Linked DNA regions of Microbulbifer sp. GL-2. The protein of the gene in region 2 interacts with the protein of the main gene of each other region in a pairwise test. Links are inferred from orthologs where the notes say so. Each region holds a gene or a part of one and is shown on either strand. Other genes may lie near its edges.

What was found. Proteins that work in one complex are often made in the same cells at the same time.
Region 1: the proteins of grxD (region 2) and GL2_RS11650 interact in binary tests that used the Escherichia coli proteins (3 or more experiments, as listed by UniProt). The link is inferred for Microbulbifer sp. GL-2 from one-to-one orthologs.
Region 3: the proteins of grxD (region 2) and GL2_RS13875 interact in binary tests that used the Escherichia coli proteins (3 or more experiments, as listed by UniProt). The link is inferred for Microbulbifer sp. GL-2 from one-to-one orthologs.

The regions. Positions count from the first base shown.
Region 1 is NZ_AP019807.1:2,678,999-2,683,112, forward strand. Bases 1-2,709 are described here. They hold GL2_RS11650 (BolA family protein), read left to right. Parts: upstream 1-1,092; coding sequence 1,093-1,326; downstream 1,327-2,709. Other genes in these bases: GL2_RS11645 (phospholipid-binding protein MlaC), read left to right, coding at 350-1,003; murA (UDP-N-acetylglucosamine 1-carboxyvinyltransferase), read left to right, coding at 1,369-2,631; hisG (ATP phosphoribosyltransferase), read left to right, coding at 2,687-2,709. Also shown: more of hisG, read left to right, coding at 2,710-3,316; hisD (histidinol dehydrogenase), read left to right, coding at 3,338-4,114. UniProt on the Escherichia coli protein: Involved in cell resistance against acid stress.
Region 2 is NZ_AP019807.1:2,801,255-2,808,812, reverse strand. What follows is about bases 2,379-5,262. They hold grxD (Grx4 family monothiol glutaredoxin), read right to left. Parts: upstream 4,045-5,262; coding sequence 3,712-4,044; downstream 2,379-3,711. Other genes in these bases: GL2_RS12190 (aspartate aminotransferase family protein), read left to right, coding at 4,379-5,262; bfr (bacterioferritin), read left to right, coding at 3,122-3,601; GL2_RS12210 (DUF2254 domain-containing protein), read left to right, coding at 2,379-2,815. Also shown: GL2_RS12220 (spondin domain-containing protein), read right to left, coding at 1-400; GL2_RS12215 (spondin domain-containing protein), read right to left, coding at 424-1,125; more of GL2_RS12210, read left to right, coding at 1,487-2,378; more of GL2_RS12190, read left to right, coding at 5,263-5,545; argF (ornithine carbamoyltransferase), read left to right, coding at 5,569-6,483; GL2_RS12180 (ribonucleoside-diphosphate reductase subunit alpha), read left to right, coding at 7,340-7,558. UniProt on the Escherichia coli protein: Monothiol glutaredoxin involved in the biogenesis of iron-sulfur clusters.
Region 3 is NZ_AP019807.1:3,184,687-3,188,803, forward strand. Bases 1-2,712 are described here. They hold GL2_RS13875 (BolA family transcriptional regulator), read left to right. Parts: upstream 1-1,055; coding sequence 1,056-1,370; downstream 1,371-2,712. Other genes in these bases: djlA (co-chaperone DjlA), read left to right, coding at 196-978; GL2_RS13880 (OmpW family protein), read left to right, coding at 1,816-2,658. In the rest of the region: GL2_RS13885 (CoA-acylating methylmalonate-semialdehyde dehydrogenase), read right to left, coding at 2,906-4,117. UniProt on the Escherichia coli protein: Transcriptional regulator that plays an important role in general stress response. Has many effects on cell morphology, cell growth and cell division. Acts by regulating the transcription of many genes, including dacA (PBP-5), dacC (PBP-6), ampC and mreB.

The sequences.
Region 1 (4,114 bases), 120 kb from region 2 along the record:
GCTGTAAGGTATTGATCAAAGCAGCCTTTTACCCTGACGAACTCAGGAGCCAGGTCTCGGCTGTGGCCAGGTCATTGTTGTTGTCGTGCTAATCTATATTACTAGCGGATAACTGACTCTGTAAGAGTCTGCAGACTGTTCAATAGGCGCCAAATGACACGCTCGTACACTGCCACAACTACGGGCGTGGCCATGGTATAGTCTGCCGCCGCTGCTGTCAGCTCTGTCACTCAACGGACGATCGACAAGGCTCCTGGAGTTCCTGCGGGAGAAATGGGCAGTAGCATCGTCATGGCACTTATTTACGCTATGTGCGTCCAAGGAATGATTTGCTAATTGGAGATTATTTGTGAACACATCATTTTGGGCTGGTCGGTACGGTTTTTCCCGGTGGCTAAATTTTTTACTCTGCGCAGTATTGGTTTCTGCTGTGGTTCCTGTGGCGCACGCCAACCAAAATCCCTACACCATGATTGAAGGGGTTTCCCAAAAGTTGCTGGGTGTGATTCGTACAAATTCGCAATATGCCAATTCCGATCCACAAAAATATTACACTGCGGTTGAGGGGGTCCTGAACCCGGTTGTGGATTTTGATTTTATTGCGCGCGGAGTAATGGGGCGCTATGCCAAGCAGGCTACAGCAACCCAGCGCTCACGTTTTACCAGCACATTTCGCCGCGATCTGGTGGCCACTTTTGCCCGAGGCGTGGCAAACTTTGGCGACCTCGATGTGAAGGTGGTCAACCCCGGTACTCTCCCCTCGGGAAACCGGGTTAATGTTTTGCAGGAAGTGCGCAGTGAAGAGGGTATTACCAAAGTATCCTATACACTGGTGCGGAACCGTGCTGGGCAGTGGAAGTTGATTAATGTAATTCTGAACGGGGTCAATTTGGGGAAAACCTTCCGCAGCCAGTTTGCCCAGTCCATGCAAACCTATGGTGATATCGACAAGGTCATTTCCAACTGGTCTGCCGGCCAGGATGTTGTTGATAAAGTGAGCTAGTTAGCGATCTTTGGGGCGCGCAGCTGCGCGCTCCGCTTGATTCAAGTACACTTGCGTGCTGTTTTTTCAACTCAACGCAAATCCCGCCTATGCAACCTGATGAAATCAAAGCCCTGATTGAGGGTCATATTCCTGAGAGTAATGTCGATGTCACTTTTGAGGGCAGTCACGTATTGGTAACTGTGGTCAGCAGTGCCTTTGAAGGCTTGAGTCGTCTAAAAAAGCAGCAGCTTGTTTACGCTGCGCTCAATGAAAAAATTGCTGACGGTACCCTGCATGCCGTGCAGATGCAGACACTTACTCCAGAAGAAGCCAGTCGTTAACCTGTTGCTGTACAACCTGCGACATCCGAAATATGAGGCCGAATGGATAAGTTAATAATAGAGGGCGGCAGCCCAGTATCTGGAACATTGCGAATTTCTGGTGCGAAGAACTCTGCGCTACCGATTTTAGCCGCAGCCCTACTGGCTGATGGCCCTGTACATATCCACAACCTGCCGCACCTTAATGACATCACCACTATGATCACCCTGCTGCGCTGCATGGGGTGCGATGTCACAATTGATGAAAAACTGGGTGTGGAAATAGACCCCCGTTCGGTTAATGACCTGACGGCGCCTTACGAGCTGGTTAAAACCATGCGCGCGTCGATTCTGGTGCTGGGCCCATTATTGGCTCGTCACGGGGTTGCAAATGTATCCTTCCCTGGAGGTTGCGCCATCGGCAGTCGCCCTGTTGATATCCACCTCAAGGGGTTGGAGGCAATGGGGGCGGAGATCACAATTGATGGTGGTTTTATCCGGGCGCGCTCCAATGGCCGCCTGAAAGGTGCCAACATTGTCATGGAAAAAGTGACTGTAGGCGGCACAGAGAACCTGCTAATGGCCGCTGTATTGGCGGAGGGTACTACCGTTCTGCACAATGCAGCGCGGGAGCCCGAGATTGTCGACTTGGCGGAATTCCTGATTGCCATGGGTGCTCAAATTGAGGGTGTGGGTACCGATACCTTGCGTGTACATGGAGTTCCAAAATTGGCGCCCTGTACGTTCACTGTAATGCCTGATCGTATCGAGACCGGCACATTTTTGGCGGCTGCTGCAGCGGCGAGTGGAAAAGTGCGCTTACTGCATACTCGTGCCGATATCCTCGATGCTGTGTTACTCAAATTTGAGGAGGCCGGTGCGCACCTGAGCTGCGGAGATGACTGGATTGAGTTGGATATGAAAGGTAATCGACCCAAGGCAGTCAGCTTCCGAACAGCCCCTTACCCGGCATTTCCGACAGATATGCAGTCTCAATTCATGGCGATGAATGCAGTGGCGGAGGGCAAAGGTGCAGTGGTTGAAACCATTTTTGAGAATCGGCTGATCCAGGTACATGAGCTAAACCGCATGGGGGCCAATATCACCCTGGAAGGTAATACAGCGTTTGTTACCGGTGTTGAGAAACTCAAGGGGGCTCCAGTGATGGCTTCTGATTTGCGGGCTTCCGCGAGCTTGGTGATTGCGGGTATGGTTGCTGAAGGCACTACTATTGTTGATCGTATCTACCATATTGACCGTGGGTATGAGTGCATCGAGGAAAAATTGCAGCAGCTGGGGGCGAATATTCGCCGCGTACCCGGTTAAAGGGAAAATTGCCGTCTCTTTTCGGGGGCGGCAGCCAAAATAATCCGACCTGATCATGACTATGCAAATCACTATCGCTCTGACCAAAGGGCGAATTCTGCAGGAAACCCTACCGTTACTCGCCGCTGCAGGACTGGAGCCGCTGGAGGACCTCGGCAAGAGCCGTAAACTGATCTTCCCCACCAACTGTGAAGGCGTTCGCCTGCTTCTCCTTCGAGGTGTAGATGTACCTACCTACGTACAGCATGGCGCTGCGGATATGGGGGTGGCCGGTAAGGATACTTTGCTCGAACACCACTCCGACGGTATCTACGAGCCTTTGGACCTGGGTATTGCCCGATGCCGCCTGATGACTGCCGGAGTAAAGGGGGCTGCACTGCCCCACGGCCGGATCAAGGTGGCTACCAAGTTTGTGGAGAGCGCCAAGCGCCACTATGCGGCCAAAGGGCGTCAGGCTGACATTATCAAACTGTATGGTGCAATGGAGTTGGCCCCGTTGATGGATCTGGCCGATGAAATTGTCGATATTGTCGATAGCGGTAATACCCTGAAGGCTAATGGCCTGGAGGCACGTGAAACTATCGCGCAGATTAGTAGCCGTCTGATCGTTAACAAGGCGGCCATGAAAATGAAGTACAAGCCGATCAGTGACTTGATTGAGAAGCTGGCAGCGGCAGTCGCATAAAGTTGAAAAACTTGGGAAGCCATGACTAGCAAGAGTATCCGCCGGCTGAATGCCATTGATAAGAATTTTGATATACAGCTGGGGCAACTGCTTGCCTGGGAGGCTGTAGCGAACCAGGGAGTTGAGGCAACTGTTGCCGAGATTCTGCAGCAGGTACGGAGTCGCGGCGATGCCGCGGTAATCGATTATACCAATCGGTTTGACCATCGCGAGTTGGTTCGGGCAGAAGAGTTCGCACTGGGACCAGCTTCGCTGGCTGAAGCGCTTGAGCGTATCAGTGTCGTTGAGCGCGAAGCCCTGGAACTAGCTGCACAGCGTGTAGACGAATATCACCGGCACCAGCGGCAGGAATCCTGGCGTTACACTGAGTCGGATGGCACTGTGCTCGGCCAGCAAATTACGCCGATGGAGCGAGTGGGTATTTATGTGCCCGGTGGTAAGGCCAGCTACCCCTCTTCAGTATTGATGAATGCGATTCCGGCAAAAGTTGCCGGTGTTGATTCCGTGATTATGGTCGTGCCTGCTCCACAGGGAGAGCTTAGTGATCTGGTTCTGGCAGCTGCGGCAATCGCCGGTGTGGATCAGTTGTATACCATTGGTGGGGCCCAGGCGGTGGCTGCTCTGGCCTATGGTACTGAGACGATACCAGCGGTAGATAAGATCGTTGGCCCCGGTAATATCTTTGTCGCCGCCGCCAAGCGAGCGGTATTTGGCCATGTGGCTATTGATATGATCGCTGGCCCCTCGGAGATATTGGTGATTTGTGATGGCGCCACTGATCCGGACTGGATTGCCATG
Region 2 (7,558 bases):
CCTCTTCATCGAACTCTAGGGTAAAGCGTTCAGTTGCCCCGGGTCCAAGCGGTGCCGTCCCACTCACATCGGTATAACTACCTGAATCTTCCAGCCCAGTCAGAAACTCACTGTTATCACCGCCCTCGGCAAGCAGCTCGAGACCGGCACTGGAAGGTTGACCAACAACCCAGCCTCGCAAAGTACTATCGTGGGCCACTATCGCCACTGGTGACAGAGGCTGATTTTGGGTCAGGTTGGTAATTGTTACTTCAAATCCCAACGTGACAGCTTCCGGGGTAGGTGTGGGTACAGGGGTAGCTGGCTCGTCATTACGGCTGTTGTTATCGCTGCTACAACCGGCCAGGAGGGCTGTGATGGCCAGGGGCAATAGCAGAGCGCCCAACGTGTATATTCTCATGGTGAATCCTCCCATAGGCACTCTTACTGAACAGTTACGACGACCTTAGCTACAGGGTTCAACCAGCGGTGAATACGGGCATCCAAGTCACTGCTGCCAGCGTCGGGGTCAGTGTCGCCGATATTGCCGCGATGGATATGTACTTGCTGGTTAACTTCTTCTGCTGTGATACCTATTCCACCCACACCTCCATTAGCGCCTGGATTGGCGGGGATACCAGCAACAAATGGCGCTCCGCTGCCCTCAACGAGCAATTCATTATTGGCCTCGGTGCCGGCATCATAGGCATTGAGGTAAAGGGTATAGCTGCCCGGTTCGGTGGGTATTTTCCAAGCATCGAGACCGACAAAACCGTCATTGGTGGGTAACAGCATGGCGGTTATGGACAGGAATCCATTGCTGCCGGTATCAAGCGCCTCGATATTGGTACTGGTGCCTGGAGCTAGCAAACCGGCCGCAGGATTTTCCACATTGGCCGCCCCCATTGCTGTGGCAGCGGCTACCAAACCACTGATATCACCGCCTTCGGCCATCATTTGTAATTCCGGGCTTGCGGCGGAGCCGGTTTCAAACAGGTGAAATTCACCAACATGTGCGGAAACCAGTAACGGCGTAAAATAAATACCCTGGGTGAGATTCGTGATTTCCACTGACGCAGTTTGCGCCTGGGCCGCTGTCGCGACAGTGGCCAGCGTCAACGCGCTGAGAACTGACTTTATTTTCATAGTTATTCCCAAAGTCTGTGGTTAAACAAGTAAATGGCCGATCAACCTGTTCCAGACTAAGGGTGAGATATCCAATAACTGTCACCAAAACATCACATTTTTATCACGGAGGCGCCACGCGTCTAACAGCGCTGTATCTATGTATCTGTTAAGGCAGTTTAAGGTGGCGTGACTTCTGCCAGAGCTTTTAAGGGGGCGCATGCTTACTGTAACTAGAGACTGCCTGTTTTACCCTATCAACTAAACGCATAACCCACTGCTCCAGATATCGGCGACCGGGAGCACCCCCTTGTTTTCCGGTTCTGTCTCCTTTCCACTGCCATTGGCTAAGCTGGCTTTATCTCTGTGCCAGCGACAAACCATGAAAAAATTTGGACACTTGTATGAGAAGTTACGCTCCAGTTTCTGGAGTGTGCCTTTAGTAATGATTCTGATGGCGCTGCTCCTCGCATGGCTGATGCGCACTCTGGATAATTTAGCTGCCCTCCCTCTCAGTGACAGGCAAGGATGGTCACTTCCCTCCCTGCTACAGATACGTGATACGGAAAGTGCCCGCGCCCTATTGTCAGTAATCGCCGGATCAACCATCACTGTCGCAGGAACGGTATTTTCGATCACAATGGTGGCTCTGACACTCGCTTCAAATCAATATGGTCCCCACCTGGTACGCAACTTCATCCGCGATAGAGGCACCCAGGTTTCCCTGGGTATTTTTCTCGCAACCTTTACCTATGCACTAGTCACCATGCGTGTAATCGGGAGATCAGGGGGGGCATTGGGTAGTTACGGTTTTTCGGTGCAGTTTGCCTTGCTGTTAACCTTGGCCAGTATCGGGTGCCTGGTTTATTTCATTCACAATGTCGCTCAGTCCATACAGGCAGACAACATCACCCAGCGTGTTTACAGCGAATTCTACCAATCAATTAATCGCGAGTACCCAGAGACTACCGACGCTGACAAAGGGCAATTATTCGATGTATCGAGATTGAAGCTGGGAAACAACCAGATGGCTGTGCCAACTTCTCGTAGTGGTTACGTACAGTTTATTGATCGCGAGAAGTTAATCAGTATTGCCCGGCAGTATAATTGCTGTATAAAAATTGAATGCCACCCAGGCTCGTTTCTACACAGCTGGAATGATATCGGGCGTATTTACCAAGATCAGAATAATTCACCTGCTTTATCACAATCACAGGTTCAGAGCGCTATACTGATTGGCTCTCTGCCCACCTCTGAGCAGGATGTTGTTTTCTGTATCCAGCAATTGTCACAAATTGCTGTACGCGCACTATCTTCTGGCATCAACGACCCGTTTACTGCTTACTCTAGTGTCGAGCGCCTAGTCGAAGGCCTGGGTAAGGTCTTATTGCGCCCAGAGCTTCCAAACTGCTTTACCGATTCATCCAATCAATTACGCCTCATCAGCTGTCGACTGGAATTTTCTCAATTGCTCAGCGCCGCACTGGATGAAATTATTGAACACGGCCATTCCAATGGCGTCTTTATTCTCCACCTGCTCAATTCACTAAGCAATCTAACCGGAATCTGCAGGCGTAAAAAAGATAAGTCAGCCTTATCCGATTACCTCAGCCGTCTTTCTGAAGACAGCGATTTTTACATTAAAAGTGCCAGTGATTTAAATGCTATTAAAGAAAAAATATCCGACATTCAAACGAGGCTGACAGACTAAAACCGTCCGCCCGCTCAACCTAAACAGGAATCATTTTCGTTGCGATTTTCGGCTGAATTAATGTTTAAACCCTTGTTTTTCCTGCATTCTGCAACAAATATTTTTTCTTGACTTGCCGCAAATCGCAACGCAAACTCGGCCCGGATTGCAGTTGCCACCCTAGAATAAATTGTGGGAAAACGGTCAGCCGCAGACTTTAGTGACTCAACCTGTTTAGTCACTTTTATCTCTACTTATCTCAAGCGACCAACAATTAGGAATCCTCTGCTGGCCTTATCGAGCTCGCAGGGCCACAGGAGCAAAGCTATGAAAGGCGACCCCAAGGTTATCGAACATTTAAACAAAGTATTAGGTAATGAGCTGGTAGCCATTAACCAATATTTTTTGCACGCTCGCATGTACGACAACTGGGGGTTAAAGGAGCTTGGCAAGCAGGAGTATCACGAATCTATTGATGAAATGAAGCACGCCGACTGGTTGATCGAGCGTATTCTTTTCCTTGAGGGCATTCCCAACCTGCAGCACTTGGGCAAACTGATGATCGGTGAAAACACCGAGGAAATGCTCAAGTGTGATTTGAAAATCGAGCACAAGGCAATTCCCGACCTTCGTGATGCTATCGCCTATTGCGAATCTGTACGCGATTACGGTAGCCGCGAGCTGCTGGAAAAAATTCTCGATTCCGAAGAGGAACACGTGGACTGGCTGGAGACCCAGCTTGAGCTGATCGACAAAGTGGGACTCAAGAATTACCTGCAAACCCAGATGGAAAAAGCGTCCGGCTGATTTGTCACAATACCCTCTGACAGAAAAAAACCGCGGTAAAAGCCGCGGTTTTTTTCTTTAATACGTCCGGCTATCCCTGCCACCGGAATCACATAGGAACAACAACTCGTCTAGTTGTCGCCCTCACCTTCAGCCGCAGCCTCATCAATCAGGGTTTTCAGCTCACCATTTTCATACATTTCCATGATGATATCGCAACCACCGATCAACTCGCCTTTAACCCACAGCTGAGGAAAAGTTGGCCAGTTGGCATACTTCGGCAGTTCGGTGCGAATATCCGGATTGGACAGGATGTCCACATAGGCGAAGCGCTTACCGCAGGCCATCATCGCCTGGGAGGCGCGCATGGAAAAGCCGCACTGGGGGGCGTTGGGGCTACCTTTCATATAAAGCAGGATGGCGTTGTCGGCAATCTGCTGTTTGATGTTCTCCAGTGTATCCATAAGCTTGAGAAACCTCAGGTGGTGGAAGCAAAAAAATGATTCGTGTGTTTCGCATCGGCACCCAGCCATTGCGCACGGGCCGCTATTGTACCCCAGCGCAGGGGGAATAAGTACCCGGTGCCCAGCACGGAATTAAAAAAACGCCACACACTACCTGGAATACGTCCTGTCCGGCAGCCCCAAATGGACAGCATACGCGACATAAAGCTTGTGATAGTATTAGCCAAACCCGTAGGGAATGCGGAAAGAAATACCACATACAAAATTTTCTGCGGAAATCAAATCAGCGACTCGAATACCAAAAAGGAGGCCCTGTAGTGGCACCCCCACACTGATGAGTAACTACGGCGAGAGAACCCTGACCCTGGTCAGGGGGGAAGGGAACTATGTGTGGGATGATCAGGGCCGACGATACTTGGATGCCATCTCCGGAATCGCCGTGTGCGGCCTGGGCCACTGCCACCCCAAGGTAACTGAAGCCCTACAGGAGCAGGCCAATACCCTGCTGCATGTCTCCAATCTGTACAACATTCCGGCACAACAACAACTGGCTGATCGGCTGGTTTATATGTCGGGCATGGATAACGTTTTCTTTTCCAACTCGGGGGCTGAAGCGAATGAGGCGGCAATCAAGCTGGCACGAAAGCTCGGCAACGAGCGCGGACTGGCAACACCCCATATCATTGTAATGGAGGGGGCCTTCCACGGACGTACTCTTGCTACTCTCACCGCAACCGGCAATGAAAAAGTCCAGCAGGGTTTTGCCCCGCTGCCGGAGGGATTTTTAAGAGTGCCATTTAACGACCTCGCCGCCATTAAACATCTGGCCACGCGGTACAGCGATATCGTCGCCGTGCTGGTGGAACCAGTACAGGGCGAAGGTGGTATTCGCGTCCCGGACCCAGGCTACCTGACAAACCTGCGTACCCTGTGTGACCAGCAGGACTGGCTATTGATGCTGGATGAAATCCAGACCGGCAATGGCCGCAGTGGCAGGATGTTTGCCTACCAGCACACGGACATATTGCCGGATGTACTCACTACCGCCAAAGGACTAGGCAACGGCACCCCAATCGGCGCTTGCCTGGCACGCGGTACTGCTTCGCGACTGTTTACTGCGGGCAGCCACGGCTCTACTTTCGGTGGCAACCCCCTCGCCTGTCGTGCCGGTCTCGCCGTACTCGAGACCCTGGAAAGTGAATGGTTGATCGAGCGCGCTGAAAAACTCGGCACACAATTGTTGCAATCTCTGCGCATTCAGCTCAACGACTGCCCCCTTATCGTCGACATTCGCGGGCTCGGCCTGATGATCGGTATAGAGTTGGAACGCCCTTGCACAGAACTGGTAGAGCAAGCCCGTGCACAGGGAATACTGATTAACGTCACCGCAGGCAATGTGGTTCGATTGCTACCACCACTCACCCTGACAGATATCGAATGCCAGCAGCTGGCCGGTGATATCAGTACCCTGATTCAACAGTTTGCCCTGCAAGCAGTCTGAAGCATTAATATGGAGAACAGCTTATGGCGACCAGGCACTTCCTCACCTTGCTGGACTTGTCCGCGGAGGAACTGAAACAGATCATTGAGCGCGCTATCGAACTGAAGTCACTGCGCGACCAGGGCATAACCACCGACCTTTTCCGCGGCAAGGTGCTGGGAATGATTTTTGAAAAATCCTCCACCCGCACACGGGTTTCCTTTGAGGCCGGCATGGCGCAGATGGGTGGCAGTGCCCTATTCCTGTCACCACGGGATACCCAACTTGGGCGCGGCGAGCCCATTGAGGACAGTGCGCGAGTCATCTCGCGTATGGTAGATATGGTGATGATCCGCACTTTTGCCCACCAAACCCTTGAGCACTTCGCCGCTCATTCTCGGGTGCCGGTAATTAACGCGCTGACCGACAGCTACCACCCCTGCCAACTGCTCGCCGATATTCAGACCTTTGTCGAACATCGCGGCAGCCCCGAAGGCAAGGTGGTGGCCTGGATCGGTGATGGCAACAACATGTGCCACTCCTATATCAATGCTGCGCGCCTATGCGACTTCGAGCTGCGTATCGCCTGTCCCCAGGGCTACGAGCCGGATGCTGATATTCTCGCCGCCGCCGGCGACCAGGTAAAAGTTGTACACAATCCTGAGGAGGCCGTGCGCAATGCTGACTGGGTCAGCACAGATGTCTGGGCCTCTATGGGCCAAGAGACAGAGCAGCAGGTGCGCACCAAGGCTTTTGAGCGTTTCCAGGTTAACCACGAGTTGATGAGTCACGCCAACAGCAAAGCAGTATTTATGCACTGCCTTCCTGCCCATCGCGATGAGGAGGTGAGCGCCGCATTGCTGGAAGATGAGAGCATCTCCGTAGTCTGGGACGAAGCCGAAAATCGCCTGCATGCTCAGAAAGCACTAATGGAGTTCCTGCAGGAGCACAGTGCCTAAAAATGTTTTTCACGCCGGTCAGTGGCGCCTCATACCGCACACTGGCCGGCATACCCAGCCTATTTCACACAACTGTTAGCGCCAGTTCCCCGGCCCATGCTTACCTACCAAAAAACTGCTTCGCGTAACTCCACCACAGTTTCACCGACTTGGCGCATATACACACATTTGCACAAATTCTCATCGGTGAACAATTAACAAGCAAATTGGTGACAACATAAAAATCCCGCCACAAATCTGGTCATATTAGTACCAACTTGCTCAAATTGCGCTCATTTGAAAATGGTTATTGCCGTTGTTAATTTAGAACGCCTTCGCTATTAAAAAAAATTGTAAGAGCTTGTATTTAGCCCCGCAGCGAAGTACCAAACCCCTTACAGCCCAGCAGTGGCGGGCTCTGCCGCAGAAGTGGCTACTGACTCAACCAGCCTACCCACAATTTATCCACAAACAACTACAAAGTTATTCGCCTTGAACTGACCCGCCTACCGCATTATCTTGTAGCGCACTCGAGGCAACACCCCTATATATTGGGGTAGCGAGCTGAGAGCACCCCCAATTTAAGGGGCGAATTCCGGCGCCTAGCCACACTTTTTGGCGACGGGCGTCAGACGCTGCTTTTTTCAAAGCAGAATCAGAGGTAAGCGGGCGGAAAGGAATTATCCGCCGCAGGCAGCAGCCGGCAGACCTGAACAGAAAGCCGGCGATTAAAGCCGCCTGTTTCCAGTGTCCCCCACGATGTGGGAGAGATTACTGAATGCGATGGATCCGCTCCGCACATGCCACGCAGTCTAGTGGCCGCTGTTCTGGTGAACACACGCGGACAGACAACAAAACAAACCTTTCGGAGATTTACATGCACACAGAGACAGGGCGCTCTCAAATCGTGCCTGCGGAAAAGTCGGGCACCTCAAGCGACCAGGCTACTGGCGGCACCACTCTGGCCGCTACCGCACCGGGACAGATTCGCGTTATCAAGCGCAATGGCACCGTTGTCCCCTACGACGACAGTAAAATTTCCGTCGCCGTTACCAAGGCCTTTCTCGCTGTTGAAGGCGGCACCGCCGCTGCGTCC
Region 3 (4,117 bases), 380 kb from region 2 along the record:
TGTGGCAGATAGTCAGGAGCAGTCAGGTACCTAAATAAGGGTGAGAAGACCATTTAAAGCAGCCTGGAGTCAGTTATTTTTAGACTGTATGGTCATGAATGTATCTTGGCGCAATCTTTCGCGTGGTATTATGTGTGAGTTTTTTAGTAGAACTATCTGATATTTGAGTACCGGCTGGTGCTCGGAGGAGAGAGTATGTCCTGGTTAGGGGCGGGTATTGGTGCCGGATTCGGCTTTATGTTTGGCGGCCCCATTGGAGCAGCCTTGGGTGCATGGGTAGGTAGCTCCTTTGGTTCAGGTCTGCGACGTCTTGGTGGCGCAAAGGCGGTGCTTAACCGGGACGGAGCCCAGACCATTTTTATTGTGACCCTGTTTTCCATGCTGGCGAAGATGGCCAAGGCCGATGGGCTTGTGTCAAAAGCTGAAGTTCAGCTGATTGAGGAGTTTATTCAAAATAACCTCCGCCTTGGCGGGGAAGAGCGTAAGCATGCCATTCGCATTTTTGAGAATGCCAAAACCGATAAGTACAGTATTTATGATTATGCCAGGCAGTACCGGGTATTGGTGCATAATCAAGCCATGCGTGAAATGGTTTACCGTCTTCTGTTTGCCGTTGCTTACGCTGATGGAGAGCTACATGCTACTGAGGAAGAAATTTTACGCCGAATCACAGTTGACTTGGGCCTGCATGAGTCTCTTTTTACTGCCATGCAAAATGAATTTGAGCGACGAGGTGGAAATAGCGTATCTGATCTGAAACAGCACTACGCGGTCCTCGGTTGCTCACCGGAAACTAGCGATAGAGATTTGAAGTTGGCTTATCGACGTAAGGCTGCTGAGTACCATCCAGATAAAATAGCCGCCAAAGGTCTTCCTGAAGAATTTATGCGCCATGCGGAAGATCAAATGAAAAGCATCACAGTTGCCTATGACGCGATTGTCGAAGCACGCAAAGATAAGGCAAAAGTTGTAACTTGATCACGGGGAGGTAATGCCTCAATGCTTTTCGTCAAAGAATATTTTAATAGCCAAAGGGTGAGTTTTTGAGAGAGCCTATGAGTCTTGCAGAGCAGATAGAAGAAAAATTAAGTGCCATATTTGATCCGCAGTACATTGATGTTCAGTGCGAAAGTCATATGCACAATGTGCCAGCTGGATCTGAAATGCATTTTCGAGTGGTTTTAGTAAGTAGCACTTTTAAGTCAACCAGAAAGGTCCAGCGCCATCAGAAAGTATATGCTGCCCTTTCTGATGAAATGGAAGGCCCTATTCATGCACTTGCGCTTCATACGTATGCACCAGATGAATGGGAAGGCGATGCACCCAGTAGCCCAGAATGCCAGGGTGGAAGTAAAAGCAAAGGCGGATAGCAATTATTCGCCTGATAAATTTTAACTATGTGGTTAGCTTCCTATCCCAGTTTGGCTGTGTAGAGCGCAAGTCAGAGGCTATATGAAGCCTCTGAATCAGCCGCCAAAGTGCTCTTTCTTTTATCTTGAGCTTCTTCTTATATCTGTTGCTTTTGTTCACCTGGCATTCATTTTCCATGAATGGAAAATGGTGTAGCCGAAATACTTGGGTGAAACTCGTGATACAAGGATAAACTAAAGTAAGGCGTGAAAATCACACTAAAAAATCCTCCCTGCTAAAAAATTACGCGCCAAATGATTTTCTATCCGCCATTAAAATAAAAACCTAAGTTTAGGCGCCAACAATTGAACGTTTTTTCTACACCCGTATTTTCGTGCGACTAGACTGACCATTGATTGGGCTGATTGCTGTTTGATCTGCTGAATTTCAATGGAGTTACCACAAATGAAGATGACGCGTATTCTGATCCCCGTAATGACGCCCCTCGCCTTAGCAATCTCTAGTGTCGCTTCGGCAGGACCGGCTGGTTATGCCCCACCACCACCCCCCACCCAGGAGTTTAAGATCCGAATTGGCGGCGCTTACATTTCTCCGAATTCGGATAATGTAACCTTTGCCGATAGTTTGCTTCGCTGGCCAGACCCCTTTAACCCTAATTTCAATCGTGATTGGGGCGCTTTTCGAACGAATATCGACCCAAGTGACGAATGGGGTTGGTTCATAAATGCTGAGTGGAAACCGATGGATCACTGGGGTGTTTCACTGAGTTACACTGACGGAGACCGCCATACTGGTGGAGACCGTCGTGGTTGGCACGACCGGTTTGGGCTCCGCGACTTTGGTCGTAACCGTAACTTTGCTCGCTGGGAACCCCAGATGACGGCGGCTTATCTGAACTGGTATCCTCTGGACCCCAGTTGTTTGATACAGCCTTACATGGGAATTGGTCTTAACTATACCGATTTCAGCAGTGAGCGCTTAAGAGATTGGGGCTGGTTTAACCCGATTACCGGTGCGGAAGAATTCTGGGCTGGCCGGCTTAATTTGGGTGATAATTGGGGATACACCTGGCAGCTTGGTGTTGACTTTAATTTTGGTCATGACAGTAGCTGGCTGATTAACCTCGCTCTTATTTACTTCGATGTTGATACTGATATTGAAGTTGATACTTTCTTTACCGATGTTCCAAATCAGATAGATTACCGCCATAGATTTGGTGGTGACTATCTGTTTGACCCCTGGGTCTTTAATATCGGTGTGGGCTATAAGTTTGATTTCCATTGGTAATCAATCTTTTTTGTAATAAAAAAGGGCGCTTGGCGCCCTTTTTTATTTTCTCAATATTTATTGTTGGACCGGGTTGGAGTGTGAAGAGATATTTTCTATTTATATCTGGGTTCCCCTTGTTCTCTTCCGATCTTACCCTTCATTTTTTCTAGCTTTTATGCATGCTTCCATTTTTATTTTCAAATAATAGTGACTTCCATAAATTTTTTTAGAAATCTGTGGGTCTGTTTTTGGTGATCCTTTTAAACTAGCCATTACTTGGGAAGCTAAACTGTGTTCCCTCTCTAACGCCGTTCGCTGGCCACCGCTGGGTAATGGTTTTTCGTTTAGTGTAGAAGCGAACTGAGTCAGGGCCGTATGCATGTAGATCCCCAAATAGTGAACGTTTCCAGCCACCAAAACTGTGGTGTGCAACGGGCACTGGGAGGGGGACATTGATTCCCACCATACCGACCTTGATATTGTCACTGAAGTAACGGGCTGCTTCACCATCGCGAGTAAACAGGCAAGTTCCATTGCCATATTCATGGGCATCGATAATATCCATGGCCTCCTGCATGGTTTCTACTCGCATCAAACAGAGTACAGGCCCAAATATTTCACTGCTATGGATTTTCATTTCAGGTTTTACGTGATCGAACAGGCAGGCCCCAAGGTAATTTCCCTGTTCAAAACCCGGTACGGTCAAATCACGGCCATCAACAACGAGTGTTGCTCCTTCCTCAATACCTGCAGAGATAAGGCCTTCAACTTTTTTAAGGTGTATGGGCGTTACCAGAGGGCCCATATCATTCTGGTTATCCATACCATCGCCGACTTTTAGTGCGACAATTTGCTCTTTCAGCTTTGTAACCAAAGCATCGGCGGTATCATTTCCTACGGCGACCGCTACGGAAATCGCCATACAGCGTTCGCCACAGGAGCCATAGGCGGCTCCCATCAGGGCGGCTACGGCGTTATCGAGGTCTGCATCAGGCATAACAATGGCATGATTTTTTGCTCCACCGAAAGCCTGTACTCTTTTACCGTGTGAGGAACCAGTGGTGTAGACATATTCCGCGATGGGAGTGGAACCTACGAAGCTGATCGCCTGGATGCGTTTATCGGTGAGAAGTGTATCCACTGCCTCTTTATCGCCGTTGATGACATTCAAAACTCCAGCAGGGATGCCGGCTTCAATTCCCAGTTCAGCAATAAATAAGGCGGAAGAGGGTGTGCGTTCAGAGGGCTTCAATATAAATGTGTTACCACAGGCAATGGCCATTGGCCACATCCATAGGGGGACCATGGCCGGGAAATTAAAAGGGGTAATTCCTGCGCAGACCCCCAGTGATTGAAACTCACTCCAGGAATCAATGGCGGGGCCGACATTTTTACTGTGTTCCCCTTTGAGCATTTCTGGGGCTGAGCAGACATATTCGATATTCTCAATACCGCGCTGCAGTTCACCCATAGCATC